4 regions of the Streptomyces sp. NPDC056580 genome follow, and region 3 is predicted to be linked to each of the others. Evidence: riboswitches for the same ligand, from Rfam matches in the RefSeq annotation. Region 3 holds a riboswitch; each other region holds the start of a gene.
The links. A riboswitch is a leader RNA that binds a small molecule or an ion and turns the genes downstream of it on or off. The one in region 3 is predicted to bind cyclic di-AMP.

Region 1 (4,201 bases), on a different contig from region 3:
GACCTGGACGCGGCCACCCTGGAGGACGCGCGCCAGTTCTTCCGCACCTACTACGCGCCCAACAACGCGGTGCTGTCCGTGGTCGGCGACATCGACCCCAAGCAGACCCTCGCCTGGATCGAGAAGTACTTCGGCTCCATCCCCGGCCACGACGGCAAGCCCGCGCCCCGCGACGGCTCGCTGCCGGAGGTCATCGGCGGCCAGCTGCGCGAGGTCGTCGAGGAGGAGGTCCCGGCGCGCGCCCTGATGGCCGCCTACCGGCTCCCGCACGACGGCACCCGCGAGGCGGACGCGGCGGACCTGGCCCTGACCGTCCTCGGCGGCGGCGAGTCCTCCCGGCTCTACAACCGGCTGGTGCGCCGCGACCGTACGGCCGTCGCGGCCGGCTTCGGCCTGCTGCGGCTGGCCGGCGCGCCCTCGCTCGGCTGGCTGGACGTGAAGACCTCCGGCGACGTCGAGGTGCCGGTGATCGAGGCCGCGATCGACGAGGAGCTGGCCCGGTTCGCCGAGGAGGGCCCCACGCCCGAGGAGATGGAGCGCGCCCAGGCCCAGCTCGAGCGCGAGTGGCTGGACCGGCTGGGCACGGTCGCCGGCCGCGCCGACGAACTGTGCCGGTTCGCCGTACTGTTCGGCGACCCGCAGCTCGCCCTGACGGCCGTCGAGCGCGTCCTGGAGGTGACCCCCGAGCAGGTGCAGGCGGTCGCCAAGGCACGCCTGCGCCCGGACAACCGCGCCGTCCTCGTGTACGAGCCCAAGTCCCCGGAGACCGTCGAGGACGCAGACGTCCCCGAGGACCCGGAGGCGGAGGCGACCGTGGAGGGCCGACACGACAACGAGGAGACGGCCAAGTGAGCGAGCTCGCCCCGATGGACTTCCACCCCCAGCCGCAGCCGGGCGAGGCCAGGCCCTGGGCGTTCCCGGCCCCCGACCGCGACACGCTGGACAACGGCCTCACCGTGCTGCGCTGCCAACGCCCCGGCCAGCAGGTCGTCGCCGTCGAGGTGCTGCTCGACGCGCCCCTGGACGCAGAGCCGGCCGGTCTGGACGGCGTCGCCACGATCATGGCGCGGGCCTTCTCCGAGGGCACCGACAAGCACTCGGCCGAGGAGTACGCCGCCGAGCTGGAGCGGGCCGGAGCCACGCTCGACGCGCACGCCGACCACCCCGGCGTCCGGCTCAGCCTCGAGGTGCCGGCCTCCCGCCTGGCCAAGGGCCTGGGCCTGCTCGCCGACGCCCTGCGCGCCCCCGCGTTCGCCGCGAGCGAGGTCGAACGCCTGGTGCGCAACCGGCTGGACGAGATCCCGCACGAGCTGGCCAACCCCTCGCGCCGGGCCGCGAAGGAGCTCTCCAAGGAACTGTTCCCGGCCACCGCGCGCATGTCGCGGCCGCGCCAGGGCACCGAGGAGACGGTCGAGAAGATCGACGCGGCCGCGGTGCGCGCCTTCTACGACCGGCACGTGCGTCCCGCCACGGCGACCGTCGTCGTGGTCGGCGACCTCACCGGCACCGACCTGGACGCCCTGCTCACCGACACCCTGGGCGCATGGTCCGGCACCGCCGCCGAGCCGCGTCCGGTGCCGCCGGTGACCGCCGACGACACCGGCCGTGTCGTCATCGTCGACCGGCCCGGCGCCGTCCAGACGCAGCTGCTCATCGGCCGGATCGGCCCCGACCGGCACGACCGGGTGTGGCCCGCCCAGGTGCTCGGCACCTACTGCCTCGGCGGCACGCTCACCTCCCGGCTGGACCGCGTCCTGCGCGAGGAGAAGGGCTACACCTACGGCGTGCGCGCCTTCGGGCAGGTCCTGCGGTCCGCCCCGGACGGCACCGGCGCCGCGATGCTCGCCATCAGCGGCTCCGTGGACACCCCGAACACCGGTCCGGCGCTCGACGACCTGTGGAAGGTACTGCGCACCCTCGCGGCCGAGGGCCTGACCGACGCCGAGCGGGACGTCGCCGTGCAGAACCTGGTCGGCGTGGCGCCGCTGAAGTACGAGACCGCGGCGGCCGTCGCGAGCACCCTGGCCGACCAGGTCGAGCAGCACCTGCCCGACGACTTCCAGGCGACGCTGTATCAGCAGCTCGCGGCCACCGGCACGGTGGAGGCCACCGCGGCGGTCGTCAGCGCCTTCCCGGTGGACGGCCTGGTGACCGTCCTCGTCGGTGACGCGTCGCAGATCAAGGAGCCCGTGCGGGCGCTCGGCATCGGCGAAGTCACCGTCGTCGCCGCCGAGTAGGGCCGGACGGTCACACGCGCGCGGGGGACCCGGCGGCCGACGGGCCGTCAGGTCCCCTTCGCGTACGCGGCCCTTCCCGAAACGGGTGAGCCGCCTTTGTTCCAATGTCCGAATTGAGGCGGAGGTTGCCTGTCTGCCCTGTGGGATGCGCTACAAAAGCCCGGATTCGTTTGGGCGCCGGAGACCGGGCCGCTTAGCGTCTTCCGGGCTGTCCGTCAGGCAGTGCGCCGCACCCGCGGCACCGGACAGCCATCGCCGAGTCCCCGTACGGCGCGAGCCAGGGGAGCCGGGGACCCATCGTGATCCCTGGGGTGAATCGGACGCCCGCGCGCGAGCGAGGGGGTCCGTAGGAGACCTTCCTGCTCCGAACCCGTCAGCTAACCCGGTAGGCGAGAGGGAAGGAAAGGACCAGCCACTTCATGGCGTTCATGTGCGCCTCCGGGAAGCACCGCAAGCCCGGCCGCGTCAAGCGCACCACCGCTCAGGCGGCGGGTGTCGCCGCCCTCACCACCACCGGTGTCATCGGCACCCTCGCCGCCTCCCCGGCGTTCGCCGCGGAGAAGCCGGTCGAGCAGAGCGGCCTCACCCCGGTCATCACCGTCAGCGACGAGGTCGCCGCGCAGATCGACGAGCAGGCCGCCGCCCAGACCCGGGCCGCCGAGCAGAAGGCGGCCGAGGAGGCCGCCGCCAAGGCGGCCGTCGAGGAGGCGAAGAAGGAGCGCGCGGCCGCAGCCCGCGCCGCCCGTGAGGCCGAGCGCAAGCGCCTGAACGCGTTCGTCGCCCCGATCGTGCACTCGTACGTCTCCACGGCCTACCAGGCCAGCAGCTCCCTGTGGTCGTCCGGCTCGCACACGGGCATCGACTTCCACGCCGCCAGCGGCACCTCGGTGCACGCGGTCGGCGCCGGCACCGTCGTCTCCACCGGCTGGGGCGGGGCGTACGGCAACCAGATCGTGATCCGGATGGCCGACGGCATGTACACCCAGTACGGCCACCTGTCGTCCATCGGCGTCACGGTGGGCCAGAAGGTGATCCCCGGCCAGCAGATCGCCCTGTCCGGCGCGACCGGCAACGTCACCGGCCCGCACCTGCACTTCGAGGCGCGCACCACCCCCGAGTACGGCTCCGACGTGGACCCCGTCGCCTATCTCCGCAAGCACGGCGTGCACGTCTGACATCTCGCCGCACGCAACCGAAAGCCCCGGCTCGCCGAGCCGGGGCTTTCGCCGTTTTCCCCGGTGCCCACCGGACCCGCTGTCCAAAAAACAGGCATGGATTCCGGCCCGCCGTCGGAAATTCCACGGCATTGGAATAGAGTCACAGGTCAACACGTCCATCGTCGGCGTTTCACGGGGATTGAAGGCGGAGGTCGGTCATGCGTATTCCGGCGCACACGGTGTGCACCGCGATCCGGGACGACATCGTCGCCGGTGTCCACGAGCGCGGCGGCCGGCTCACCGAGGAAGTCCTGGCCCGCCGTTACGGCGTCTCGCGCGTCCCCGTCCGCGAGGCCCTGCGCACCCTGGAGGCGGAGGGCTTCGTGGTGACGCGCAGGCACGCCGGCGCGTGCGTGGCCGAGCCGACCGAGCAGGAGGCCGCCGACCTGCTGGAGATGCGCGTGCTGCTGGAGCCGCTCGGCGCCTCCCGGGCCGCCCAGCGGCGCACCGAGGCCCATCTGAAGGTGCTGCGCGGCCTGGTCAAGCTGGGTCAGGAGCGGGCCAGGCGGGGCAACAGCGAGGATCTGCGCGCGCTGGGCGGCTGGTTCCACGAGACGCTCGCCCAGGCCTCGGGCAGCCCCTCGCTGACGTCGGCGCTGACGCAGTTGCGGCACAAGATCGCCTGGATGTACGCGGTGGCGGCCCCGCCGAGCCCGGTGGACCTGTGGGCCGAGCACGGCGCGATCGCGGACGCGGTGGCGCGCGGCGACGGCGAACGCGCGCGTGCGATCACGGCCCTGCACACCG
Region 2 (4,201 bases), on a different contig from region 3:
GCGGCGACGTCGAGCGCGAGGGCGATCTGCTCGCCGGGCGCGTAACCGGCTTCCTTGATCGCCTCCAGGATGAGGTCGAGGGCCTCGCGGTTGGAGCCGAGGTTCGGGGCGAAGCCGCCCTCGTCGCCGAGGCCGGTGGACAGGCCCTTGCTCTTCAGGACCTTCTTCAGGGTGTGGTAGACCTCGGTGCCCCAGCGCAGGGCCTCGGAGAAGGACTCGGCGCCCACGGGCGCGATCATGAACTCCTGGATGTCCACGTTGGAGTCGGCGTGCGAGCCGCCGTTCAGGATGTTCATCATCGGCACCGGCAGCAGGTGCGCGTTCGGGCCGCCCAGGTAGCGGAACAGCGGCAGGTCGCTGGCCTCGGAGGCGGCGTGCGCGACGGCGAGGGAGACGCCGAGGATGGCGTTGGCGCCGAGCGAGCCCTTGTTGTCGGTGGCGTCCAGGTCGAACATGGCCTGGTCGATCAGGCGCTGCTCGGTGGCGTCGTAGCCGACCAGCTCCGGGCCGATCTGCTCGATGACGGCGAGGACGGCCTTCTCGACGCCCTTGCCCTGGTAGCGGTTGGGGTCGCCGTCACGGAGCTCGATGGCCTCGAAGGCACCGGTGGAGGCACCGGACGGAACGGCGGCACGACCCGTGCTGCCGTCGTCGAGGCCGACCTCGACCTCGACCGTGGGGTTGCCTCGGGAGTCCAGGATTTCCCGGGCTACGACGACGTCGATGGACGGCACGAGCATCTCCTTCTTGGATGTGACGCTGGAAGTGCGGGGCGGGCTGCCTCACGGCTGCGCCTTGCGACTAGAGCCTAACCGTCCAGGGGGCGTCGGCCACCGACCGACCGCCCCGTGGACAAGGAGACGGTACCCATTGTTCCTGCCCGGAACAAAGGGGTCCGGGCGGGGTACCGCGAACACGCCCGGCGAGAGCGGGGACGAAAACAGCCCCACCCCGGTGCGTACGGGGGAGAACGCACCGGGGCGGGGAGCCCGTGGGGGACGGGAGGAACGGCCCTCACGAGGCGTTCTGCTTGGGGGACGGCCTTGTGAGGGCACTGTGGTTCCGTCAGGAGCCAGGTGTCACTTCAGGTGGAGCTGCTGGCCCGGGTAGATGAGGTCGGCGTCGTCGACGATGTCCTTGTTCAGCTCGAAGAGCTTCTGCCAGCCGCCCTGGACGTGGTGCTTGTCGGCGATGGTGCCGAGGGTGTCGCCCTTGACCACCTTGTACTCGCCGTCGCCCTTCTTGACCTTCTTGCCGGTCGGGGTGGTGACGGTCTTCTTGGCGCTCGCGGCCGGCCGCTCGCTGGAGCGGGAGGCGGCCTGCTGGTCGGTGGAGCGGGTGGCGGTGCCGCCCGAGGAGGTGCCCTGCGAGGAGGTGCCCTGCGAGGAGCCGCTCGGGGCGGAACCGTTGTAGGGGGTGCCCGAAAGGCCCTTGCCGCACACCGGCCAGGCGCCCTTGCCCTGGGAGGCGAGGACCTTCTCGGCGACGGCTATCTGCTGGGCCTTGCCCGCCTGGTTGGCCTGCGCGGCGTACTGCGTGCCGCCGTAGGCGGCCCAGGTGGAGGCGGAGAACTGCAGACCGCCGTAGTAGCCGTTGCCGGTGTTGATGGACCAGTTGCCACCGGACTCGCACTGGGCGACCGCGTCCCACTCGGAGGTGGTGGCGGCGGAGGCGTTGCCGGCCGCCATCAGCGGGGCGGCGACGGCGGCGCCGGTCACACCGGCGAGCGCGATGGCCCGGGTGGCCTTGGACGGACGACGGTGCTTGCCCTTGCTGGAGAACAGCATGGATGGATCCCCTCACCGACGCCTGCGAGGTGAGCTGTCGGGTTCGGGCCGGTTGAGTTGCCCGGCCGCGTGCCCGCTCTCGCGGGCCGCGGCTCCACCCCTAGCCGGTTCCGGCGCTGACGGCCGTTCCGGCACTTACCTTGGGTCCCCCGCTCCTGCCTACGGCGCTTGCGCGACGACTGTTCCCGGGCGGCCGCTGGCAGGATTCGGCGTTGCGACAGCCGGGGCTCGTGGTGACGAGCAGTCACGACCGTAGACACGTGATCGACGGAATTTCAAAGACGATCAGGGCTTCTGAGACTCATCCCACACTTTCACCGAAACGGACATCAGTGATCAATCCGGGCGTCAACTACCCCTGCTTTTCGCCCGTTTCGTTACCGACTACCAGGGTCTGACCGGCGGAGATGTTGTCCGGGTCGCCGCCGACCGCCTTCTCGTTCAGCGTGTACAGACGGTGCCATCCGCCGTCCACGTGAAGGGAGTCGGCGATGGAGGCGAGGGTGTCGCCCTGGCGGACCGTGTAGGTGTCCGCACCCCCGGAGGCGTGTTTGCCCGACGAGGCGACCTCCTGACCGTTTGTCACGCTTTCGTCCGCACTTTCACCGCGGTGACGTCCGCCACTACCGAGCGCCCCGGTGTCGACGAGGCTCCAAGAACCGCCCGCCTGCAACGAATTGTCCGACTCCTCCTCGACAGGGTCGGTAGTCGCGGACTCGCTCGCCTGCGACCCCCCGACGCGCGGGGAGGTGGATTCGCCGGGATCGGGGGTGTTCGCACCCTTGTCCTGCTTCTGGGAGCCGGTGTGCTTGCCCGCGTCCGAGGACGTCTTGCCGGCCGCGTCCGAGGAGGGGTCGGACGAGGGGGTGCCGGACGAGGAGGAGTCCGGCAGACCGGATGATTCGGAGTCACCGGCGGAACCGGACGGGTCCGTGGAGCCGGATTCGTCGCCGGAGTCCGGCTTGCCCGTGTCGGACTTCCCGGAGCCTCCGACGCCCGTGTCGACGTTCAGGGACCCGGAGTCGGAGGTCAGGCCGGAGAGCAGGGCGCAGGTGGCCCAGGGCGTGGTGCCCTTGTCGGCGAGGATCCTCTCGGCGACGGCGATCTGCTGCGAGCGGCTGGCCAGGTCGGCGGTGGCGGCGAACTCGGTGCCGCCGTAGGCGGCCCAGTCCTCCTGGGATATCTGCAGTCCGCCGTAGTAGCCGTTGGCGGTGTCGGCGCTCCAGGAGCCGCCGCTCTCGCACTCGGCCACCTTGTCCCAGGTGGTGCCGTCGGCCGCGTTGGCGCTCGCGGCGCCGAGGAGCGGGATGGCGATGGCTGAGCCGGTCACTCCGGCCGCGACGAGAAGAGCCGGAGCCTGACGGGGGCGACGGTGACGACCGTTCCCGGAGAGCATGCGGAAGCCTTTCGTGCGACAACGGGACCGGCGCGGCGCATGGTGCTCGGGCCGCGCTGATGGGTGAACGTATAGGCACACGATCACTTGTCACAAGTTCATGCCGCGCAGATCACATGAAGATCACGAAGTTGAACGCCCGTCATGTTCAAGGTCGTACGACCTTTTCCGTGGCCGGGGTGAACTCCACGGGCAGGGTGCGCAGCCCGCGCATGATGAGCCCGCCGCGCCAGCGCAGATCGGCCGGATCGGCCGCGAGCCGCAGGTCGGGCAGGCGGGTGAGCAGCGTGGCGAGTGCGGTCCGGCCCTCCAGGCGGGCGAGTGGGGCGCCCAGGCAGTAGTGGATGCCGTGGCCGTAGCCGAGGTGCTGGTTGTCCCCGCGGGCGAGGTCGAGGACGTCCGGGCCGGCGAACCGCTCCGGGTCCCGGTCGGCGGCGGCCAGGACGACGAGCACCGGGTCGCCGGCCGCGATCTCCTGCCCGCCGAGAGTGAGCGGCCGGGTGGCGAACCGCCACGTTGCCAGCTCGACCGGGCCGTCGTAGCGCAGCAGTTCCTCGACGCCGGTCTCCAGCAGGCCCTGTTCGCCGCGGGCCAGGGAGTCCTGCAGCCGCCGGCGCTGTCCGGGGTGGGTGAGCAGGGCGTAGGTGCCGTTGCCGATGAGGTTGACGGTCGTCTCGAAGCCGGCGAACAGGAGGATGAAGGCCATCGCGGCGGCCTCGTTCTCGGTGAGGTGCTCACCGTGGTCGGAGGCGCGGATGAGGCCGGAGATCAGGTCCTCCCCCGGGGTGGGCTCGGCCGGCAGCGCCGCACGCTTGCGGTGGATCAGCTCGGCGAGGTAGCCGCGCATCTTCTTCACCGACCGCGCGACCCCGCCGCGCGGCCCTCCCCCGTGCCTGATCATCATGCCGGCCCAGTCGCGGAAGTCGTCCTGGTCCTCGCGCGGGACGCCGAGCAGGTCGCAGATAGCGTAGATGGGCAGCGGGAAGGCGAACTCGTGGATGAGGTCGGCGGAGCCCGT
Region 3 (4,201 bases):
CTGGCGGCCGCCGGCGTGGACGTCGTCCTGCTGCCCGAGTACGAGGGTCAGGCCAAGGCGCCGAACGCCCATCTGCTGCCCTGAGCGGCGCCGCGCGGAAACGTGTGCGCGGACCACCCCGAACATGGCGTATGCTTGAGACACAACGACGCGGGGTGGAGCAGCTCGGTAGCTCGCTGGGCTCATAACCCAGAGGTCGCAGGTTCAAATCCTGTCCCCGCTACTGAAGGCCCAGGGCCGGGATCCAGTTCATGGATCCCGGCCCTGGGTGTTTTCCGCCGTGCTCCCGGCCGGGGCCGGAAAGGCCGCCTCACGAGTCGAGTGGCGTACGTCACAGCAGGTCATCCGCTCGGGCCACAGCAGTCGCCCGCCTCCCCTGGCCCCGCCACGCTGGTCGTACGTCGAGGACACGGGAGACCAGCAGTGCGCCCTGGTGAGGTGGAGGAGAATCCGTGCGCCAGGGCGGGGAGCCGGTCCCCCGGCGACCCCGCTCCGCACCCGGACCCCGGCACCGGCCGTACGCCCCGCCCGTCCGAGCGGGCCCGCCGCGCCGGCCCGCGCACCCTGCCGCGTGCCCTCTCCCCCCTGCTCATAGCCGGCGGCCTGCTGTACGACCTGCTCACCCCGCGCGCCTTCACCGCCGTGCCCTTCTTCACGGCCGCCCCGCTGGTCGCCGCGCCCCTGGCCTCGCTGCGCACCACGCTCCTCACCGGGCTGGCCGCGCTGGCCGCCACCTGCGTGATGCACGCCCGCTTCGGTCCGGGTCTGGGCGTCGACACCGTCACCCAGATGGTCACCGTGGCGACGGTCGCCCTGCTGGCCGCCGTCATCAACCGTGTCGTACGCCTCGGCGACCGGCGGCTCGCCTCCGTCCGGGAGATCGCCGAGGCCGCCCAGCGGGCCGTGCTGCCCGAGCCCGCCGCCCGCATCGCCGGCTTCGACATCGCGGCCCGCTACGAGGCGGCGCAGGAGGGGGCGTTCATCGGCGGCGACCTGTACGCGGTGCAGGACGGCCCGTACGGCGTGCGGCTGGTCGTCGGGGACGTGCGGGGCAAGGGCATCGGGGCGGTCGCCGCCGTCGCCGTGGTGCTCGGCGCGTTCCGGGAGGCCGCCGAGCAGGAGGCCACTCTGGAGGGGGTGGCCGGGCGGCTGGAGCGCGCCCTGGCCCGCGAGGGCGCCCGGCGCGACGGAGTCGAGGCCGCCGAGGGCTTCACCACCGCGGTCCTCGCCGAACTGCCGCCGGGGGAGGGGGTGGTGCGCATCGTCAACCGCGGCCATCCACCGCCCCTGCTGCTGCACGCCGACGGTACCCTGCGCGTCCTGGCCGCGGACGAACCCGCGCTGCCGCTCGGCATGGGCGACCTGGGCCGGTGGCCCGACCACGCGGCCCGGTACCGCTTCCCGGGCGGCGCCACCCTGCTGCTCCACACCGACGGCCTGTCCGAGGCCCGTGACGCCCACGGCCGGTTCTACGACCCGGTGCGCCGGCTCGCCGGGCGCCGCTTCCCCGACCCGCGCACACTGCTCGCCCGGCTCGCCGCGGAGGTCGGGCGGCACTCCGGGGGCGGCATGGCGGACGACATGGCGCTGCTGGCCGTCAGACGCCCCTGACGGAATGTGACCGAAAGTGATCGGACGACAGCCCTCCGCTTAGCGTCTGAGTCACCATCAAAAACGACGTGACTCATGGACGACGGTCAACTCGCCCGTTTTCCACCGGTCGTGCCGCCTACGTCCACCATGAAGCGCGTTAATGATCAAGCCGAACGGCTTGGAATCTCACAGGTGGGTCTATTAACGTTCGATAACGCAGCGCGGTCGTCCCAGCCGTCACAAGAGGCGGCTCCGTGCGCACGCGCCGAATCCCGCGAGGGAACCGGGGAACCACCACCTTGGGGTGAATCACGCGGATGCCACCGTGAACCGATCCGGTTCCCGGTACGTATACGCGCGTAGGAGACCTTCCTGCTCCGAACCCGTCAGCTAACCCGGTAGGCGGAGGAGGGAAAGGAGAACGCCCGCGTGGCGTCCAACCGGCCTGCCCCCGAGGCCCCGTTCGTGCCCGGCCAGCGTGACACCGAAACGTTCGGCTACGGCGGTTACCGCGCCGAAGAGGGCCCCTGGGAGGAGTGGAACCCCACCGAGGAGTCCATCCGCCCCGTACGCGGCCGGCACCGCGTCGCCAAGCAGCGCGGCGGCGGACTCGCCCGCAGCTCCACCGTCCTCGGCGTCGGCGTCATCGCGGCCGTCGGCGCGGGCGGCATGGCCAGCGCCCAGACCGGCAAGCCGCCGGTGTCCATCTCGATGCCGGACCTGCCCTCCGTCGGCTCCCTCTTCGACGACGGCCCCTCCGATGTGCCCAAGGCCACCGAGGCCTCGCTGAGCACGGTCGGCACCACCACCACCACCGCCGCCGGCGACCAGCAGGAAGCCTCCGACGCGGGCGAGACCCTGCGCAACCGGATCATGGCCCAGGCCGAGCAGCAGCAGAGCAGGGCCGACTCCAGGGCCGCTGCCGTCGCCGCGGCCGCCGCCGAGAAGCAGGCCGCCGAGGCGGCCGCCAAGGCGCAGAAGGAAGCCGCCGCCAAGGCCGCCGAGGCCAAGAAGGAGGCGGAGGCCGCGGCCGAGAAGAAGGCCGAGGAGGAGCGGCTGGCCGCGCTGGCCAAGCAGTACACGCTGCCGACCTCGTCGTACACGATCACCTCGACCTTCGGCCAGGCCGGCTCGATGTGGTCCTCCGGGTACCACACCGGCCTCGACTTCGCCGCGCCCACCGGCACCCTGATCAAGGCCATCCACAGCGGCACCGTCACCGAGGCGGGCTGGGCCGGTTCCTACGGCTACCGCACCATCCTCACCCTCGACGACGGCACCGAGCTCTGGTTCTGCCACCAGTCCTCGATCAGCGTCTCCGTCGGCCAGAAGGTCAGCACCGGCGACGTCATCGGCCGCGTCGGCGCCACCGGCAACGTCACCGGCCCGCACCTGCACCTCGAGGTCCACCCCGGCGGCGCCGCCACCGGCATCGACCCGATGGCGTGGCTTCGCGACAAGGGCCTCAACCCCTGAGCCCGGCCCGAGCCTCCTGACCCCGTCCGGCACCCCGAACCGCCTCCCCGGCGGCCCTGACTCCATCCCCCCGGCGTCAGGGCCGCCGGTCGCGTTCCGGCATCCGTCGCGCGGTTCCGGAATGAGCGGTACCGGATTGATCGTTGTAACAAGGCATGACTGTCCAACTGCGCAAACTCGGCTCCTCCGACCTCGAGGTCTTCCCGCTCGCCCTCGGCGGCAACGTCTTCGGCTGGACCGCCGACGAGAAGACCTCCTTCGACGTCCTCGACGCCTACACGGCGGCCGGCGGCAACTTCGTCGACACCGCCGACTCCTACTCGGCGTGGATCGAGGGCAACAAGGGCGGTGAGTCGGAGACCATCATCGGCAAGTGGGTCAAGGCCCGCGGCAACCGCTCCGACGTCGTCATCGCGACCAAGGTCAGCCAGCACCCGGAGTACCAGGGGCTGAGCGCGGCCAACATCAGGGCCGCCGCCGACGCCTCCCTGCGGCGCCTGGACACCGACTACATCGACCTCTACTACACGCACTTCGACAAGCCCGAGGTGCCGGTGGAGGAGATCGTCGGCGCCCTGGACGAGCTGGTGAAGGCGGGCAAGGTCCGCCAGATCGCCGCCTCCAACATCAGCCCGGAGCGGCTGCGGGCCTCCCTCGACTTCTCCGACCGGGAGGGCCTGGCCCGGTACGTCGCCCTCCAGCCCCACTACAACCTGGTCTCCCGCGACACCTACGAGGGGCCGCTGCAGGACCTCGCCGCCCGTGAGGGCCTCGCGGCGGTCCCGTACTTCTCGCTCGCCTCCGGCTTCCTGACCGGCAAGTACCGCCCCGGCACGACGGTCGACAGCGCCCGCGCCGGCTCGGCCGCCAAGCACCTGGAGTCCGAGCGCGGTCAGCGGGTGCTCACGGCCCTGGACGAGGTCGCCGCCGCCCACGACGTCCCGGTCGCCACGGTCGCCCTCGCCTGGCTGGCCGCCCAGCCGACGGTCACGGCTCCCATCGCCTCGGCCCGCACGGTGGAACAGCTCCCGGCGCTGCTGGGCGTGGCGGAGCTGCGGCTCTCTCAGCAGGAGCTGGACCGGCTGACCCAGGCCTCCGCCTGATCCACGGCCGGGGGCGGCGGGAGGCGCCC
Region 4 (4,201 bases), on a different contig from region 3:
GCGACAGCTTCTGCCGGTCCGGTCCGTCGGCGGCCACGCGCAGCGTGTGCGTGCCGGAGACCAGTTCGGTCAGCTTGGACTGCGGGTCGGCGGAGGAGCCGCCGCCGTCGCCCCGGGCCGCCCCGGACATCAGTCCGCTCTCCAGGCCGCCGAGGTCCGGCAGACCGAGGTCGGTGCTGACCTTCACCGTGCCGGAGAGCTGCTGCACGTCCGATTTGGCGATCTTGTCGATGAGCTGCTGCGCGGTGATCTTCGGCAGATCGGGGTCACCGGAGTCGGCGAGCGCCGGAACCAGCCCGATCGTGGCCGCCGCCACCCCCACCACCGCGACCGGGACCACGTACCGGGCGGCCTTGCGGCGTCCGGTGGGCAGGTCCTCGTCACGCGCGGCGGCCGTTGCGTCGTCGGATTCGTACGGTGCCATCTGTGCCTTACCTCCGTCGTCGGCGGCGGCTGTCCCCACACTGGTCCACCTGAGCCGCCATTCTCACCCGAATCGGTGAGGATTGGTGATTTCCGTGGCTTCCATATGACCAAATCGGCCGTGAGGAGGCGTCAGACCACGGCACCAACTCCGTGTACGCCTGCGGTATGACACCCGAGGGCGGTGTCTCCCCCGACCCGTAGGGGTCGTGCGGGAGTCACCGCCCTCGGTCCGTGTACGGGGGGGCTCAGCCGGCCCGGTGCACCACCGCGTCGCACAGTTCGAGCAGCGCCGCCTTGGAGTCGCACTCCGGCAGCGGGGCCAGCGCGGAGCGCGCCTCCTCCGCGTAGCGGACGGTGTCGCGGCGGGCCTGCTCCAGCGCGGGGTGCGCGCGGAGCGCGGTCAGCGCCTCGTCGAGACGGGCGTCGTCGCCGAGGTCGGAGTCCAGCAGCTCGCACAGCGCGATGTCCTCGGGCAGCGCCAGGCGGGCGGCGCGCTCGCGCAGCCGGAGCACGGGCAGCGTCGGGATGCCCTCGCGCAGGTCGGTCCCCGGCGTCTTGCCGGACTCGTGCGAGTCGGAGGCGATGTCCAGGACGTCGTCCGCGAGCTGGAAGGCGACCCCGAGCCGCTCGCCGTACTGGGTCAGCACGTCGACGACCGTCTCGTCGGCGCCGGACATCATCGCGCCGAACCGGCAGGACACCGCCACCAGGGAGCCGGTCTTGCCGCCGAGCACGTCCAGGTAGTGCTCGACCGGGTCGCGTCCGTCCGAGGGGCCCGCGGTCTCCAGGATCTGCCCGGTGACCAGCCGCTCGAACGCGAGGGCCTGCACGCGGACCGCCTCGGGGCCGAGGTCGGCGAGGATCTGGGAGGCGCGGGCGAACAGGAAGTCGCCGGTGAGGACGGCGACGGAGTTGCCCCAGCGCGTGTTCGCGCTGTCCACCCCGCGCCGCACGGACGCCTCGTCCATGACGTCGTCGTGGTACAGCGTGGCCAGGTGGGTCAGCTCCACGACCACGGCCGACGGCACGACGCCGGGCGCGTACGGGTCGCCGAACTGCGCCGCGAGCATCACCAGGAGCGGCCGGAACCGCTTCCCGCCGGCCCGTACGAGGTGCTGCGCGGCCTCCGTGATGAACGGGACCTCGCTCTTGGTGGCCTCGAGCAAGCCTTCCTCGACAGCCGTCAATCCGGCCTGGACATCGGCTTCCAGAGCCTGGTCCCGCACGCTCAGCCCGAACGGCCCGACGACGGTCACGAGGGGTCTCCTGTCTGCTGGTGTCTGCTGGCGATTACGCGGTTTGTCGATAGGTCGCTGCCCTCACTCAAGTCAGCGTATCCGGTCCTGTTTCGATCACCGAGGGCGGCCACCGGTCCGGCAGGGACGGCACAGGACCACGGTCGGCACATCGCCGACCATCCACTAATACGGACATTTAGTTCCTTAATACTCCTTTTGGAACGTAGGCAAATCAGCCACGGGGCATCCGGCGGGGCACACCAGCCCGATCCATTGCCACGGTCAAATCCCCTATGTCGGATTTGGAATACTTCGCTATTTCGTGAGTTGGGTCACGCCCCGCGACGGGCCCGTCCGGCCCGGCCGGCAGCCGGTCCGCCCTTGCACGGACGGCCAGTTGAGCATTGGCAGTCGCAAAGGATCAAGCACTCAAAACGGAACAGAACAAGGTCAACTTGGCTTTTACGTGAATCCAACACTTGTTCCGGACATGTGCTCTCGCATACGTTCCCGGCCAGTCGAGCGGAACGCCGAATCCTGCCGCCGCTCGACACCACCCATCGACGAACTCATTCGTACGGCAGGAGCGGGGGACCCAGGTAAGTTCGCCGGACCGGACGACGCGTGTCGTCACCGGAACGGCAAGGGGTGAAGCCGTGCCGCGCAGAGCGGCACGGCCGGGCACCTCCCCGCCCGAACCCGACAGCTCACCTCGCAGGCGACGGAGAGGAACTTCCATGCCTGCTGCCGCTCAGAACCGCCGCTTCCGCACCGGTCGCCTCGCCCGCAAGCTCGCCGTGCTCGGCACCGGCGCCGCCTTGCTCGCCCTTCCGGTCGTCGGCGCCACCAGCGCCTCCGCGGCCGACTCCACCAGCTCGTCCGGCACCACCGTCGCCGGGTACCCGAACAACCTCGACGGGTGGATCCGCGAGTCCCTCGCGATCATGGCGGAGAAGCACATCCCGGGCACCTACAACGGCATCCACCGCAACATCATCCGCGAGTCCTCGGGCAACCCGCGCGCCATCAACCTGTGGGACTCCAACGCGGCCAAGGGCATCCCGTCCAAGGGTCTGCTCCAGGTCATCGACCCGACCTTCAACAGCTACCACGTGGCCGGAACGTCCTTCGACATCTACGACCCGGTCGCGAACATCACCGCCGCCTGCAACTACGCGGCCGCTCGCTACGGCTCGATCGACAACGTCTTCGGCGCCTACTGACCGGCCCCCGCGGCGGGGCGCCCGCCGCGGTCCCGGTCAGTGGGCCGGGAACAGTCCTTCGAGGACGACGGCGACGCCGTCGTCCTCGTTGGACGTAGTGACCTCGTCCGCGACCGCCTTGAGTTCGGGATGGGCGTTGGCCATGGCGACCCCGCGGCCGGCCCAGTCGAACATGGGGATGTCGTTGGGCATGTCCCCGAAGGCCAGCGCCCGGCCGGCGGCGATCCCCAGACGGTCGGCGGCCAGCGCGAGCCCCGTCGCCTTGGTGACCCCGCACGGCTGGAGCTCCACCGTGCCCGGCCCCGACATGGTGACCGTGGCCAGCGAGCCCACCGCCGCACGCGCGGTCGCCGCCAACTCGTCGTCCGACAGCCTGTGGTGGCGCAGCAGCACCTTGCTGATGGGCTCGCGCCACAGGTCGTCGCGCCGGCCGACCCGCACGGCGGGCAGGGTCGGGTGGGGCATCAGATACCCGGGTTCGATCAGGGTGAGCCCGTCCACGCCGTCCTGGTCGACGGCCGCGAAGACCTGCCCCACCTCGGCCTCGATCTTGCCGAGCGCGGTCTCCGCCAGTTCCCGGTCCAGCCGCACCGACCACAGCAGGCGGCCGGAGCCGGCGTCGTAGACCTGCGCCCCCTGCCCGCACACCGCGAGCCCCGTGCAGCCCAGGGCGGCCAGCAGCGGCCGTACCCGGGGAGCCGGCCGGCCCGTCACCACCAGGTGCCGGGCGCCGGCCCGCGCCACCCGCTCCAGAGCGGCGAGCGACCGGTCGGAGACGGTGTCGTCGCCGCGCAGCAGCGTCCCGTCCAGATCGGTGGCGATCAGTGCGTATGCGGGGGGTGCGGCCATGATCAGAGAATACGGACCGCGGCGCCCCGCCGACTCATCTGGATCTTCCCGGACTTGGGCCCGCGGCCGCGGTCCGGCGCCCCCCGACCCGCCTCGGGAGGCGCGCCCACCCCGTCCCCGGCCCCGCACCGCTCCGCCCACCCCTGTCCGGCTACCGGCCCTCACCCCGTCCGCGTCCTCTTTCCGGACATCGGCCGGACAACCCTGTCGGCACTGCCCAAGACATGGGTCCCGGCCGTAACGTGTGGCGCGATCACATGGAACGCATCGCCATGCATGGCCCGGATGAGAGTGAGGCAGCACCCCATGCCCCCCTTCGACGTCCCCGAGGGCGACCCCTTCGGCCCGCACAACCTTCCCTACGGTGTGTTCTCGCCCTCCGGCAGCACGGAGCGCAGGGTCGGCGTCCGGCTCGGTGACCACGTCCTCGACGCGGGCGCCGCGGCCGCCGCGCTCGGTTCGCCG

Region 1: it holds a riboswitch for cyclic di-AMP, as region 3 does, so the genes downstream of both, ACFQ9Z_RS08475 (M23 family metallopeptidase) here and ACFQ9Z_RS36505 (M23 family metallopeptidase) in region 3, are expected to answer to the same signal.
Region 2: it holds a riboswitch for cyclic di-AMP, as region 3 does, so the genes downstream of both, ACFQ9Z_RS31520 (transglycosylase family protein) here and ACFQ9Z_RS36505 (M23 family metallopeptidase) in region 3, are expected to answer to the same signal.
Region 4: it holds a riboswitch for cyclic di-AMP, as region 3 does, so the genes downstream of both, ACFQ9Z_RS23790 (transglycosylase SLT domain-containing protein) here and ACFQ9Z_RS36505 (M23 family metallopeptidase) in region 3, are expected to answer to the same signal.

Annotation. Positions count from the first base shown of each region.
Region 1 covers NZ_JBHTVE010000003.1:451,375-455,575, reverse strand. The annotation lists gene ACFQ9Z_RS08485 (M16 family metallopeptidase) at 1-852, shown strand, start outside; gene ACFQ9Z_RS08480 (M16 family metallopeptidase) at 849-2,237, shown strand; cyclic di-AMP (ydaO/yuaA leader) riboswitch at 2,481-2,644, shown strand; gene ACFQ9Z_RS08475 (M23 family metallopeptidase) at 2,657-3,412, shown strand; gene ACFQ9Z_RS08470 (GntR family transcriptional regulator) at 3,613-4,201, shown strand, end outside.
Region 2 covers NZ_JBHTVE010000016.1:135,954-140,154, reverse strand. The annotation lists gene eno (phosphopyruvate hydratase) at 1-740, opposite strand, end outside; gene ACFQ9Z_RS31520 (transglycosylase family protein) at 1,080-1,787, opposite strand; cyclic di-AMP (ydaO/yuaA leader) riboswitch at 1,792-1,964, opposite strand; gene ACFQ9Z_RS31515 (transglycosylase family protein) at 2,140-3,183, opposite strand; gene ACFQ9Z_RS31510 (cytochrome P450) at 3,332-4,201, opposite strand, start outside.
Region 3 covers NZ_JBHTVE010000025.1:39,494-43,694, forward strand. The annotation lists gene ACFQ9Z_RS36490 (dihydrofolate reductase family protein) at 1-84, shown strand, start outside; tRNA gene ACFQ9Z_RS36495 (tRNA-Met) at 150-223, shown strand; gene ACFQ9Z_RS36500 (PP2C family protein-serine/threonine phosphatase) at 439-1,611, shown strand; cyclic di-AMP (ydaO/yuaA leader) riboswitch at 1,847-2,013, shown strand; gene ACFQ9Z_RS36505 (M23 family metallopeptidase) at 2,023-3,069, shown strand; gene ACFQ9Z_RS36510 (aldo/keto reductase) at 3,225-4,172, shown strand; gene ACFQ9Z_RS36515 (PrsW family glutamic-type intramembrane protease) at 4,201-4,201, opposite strand, start outside.
Region 4 covers NZ_JBHTVE010000010.1:234,829-239,029, forward strand. The annotation lists gene ACFQ9Z_RS23780 (outer membrane lipoprotein carrier protein LolA) at 1-424, opposite strand, end outside; gene ACFQ9Z_RS23785 (polyprenyl synthetase family protein) at 672-1,682, opposite strand; cyclic di-AMP (ydaO/yuaA leader) riboswitch at 2,216-2,400, shown strand; gene ACFQ9Z_RS23790 (transglycosylase SLT domain-containing protein) at 2,402-2,887, shown strand; gene ACFQ9Z_RS23795 (HAD family hydrolase) at 2,924-3,736, opposite strand; gene fahA (fumarylacetoacetase) at 4,043-4,201, shown strand, end outside.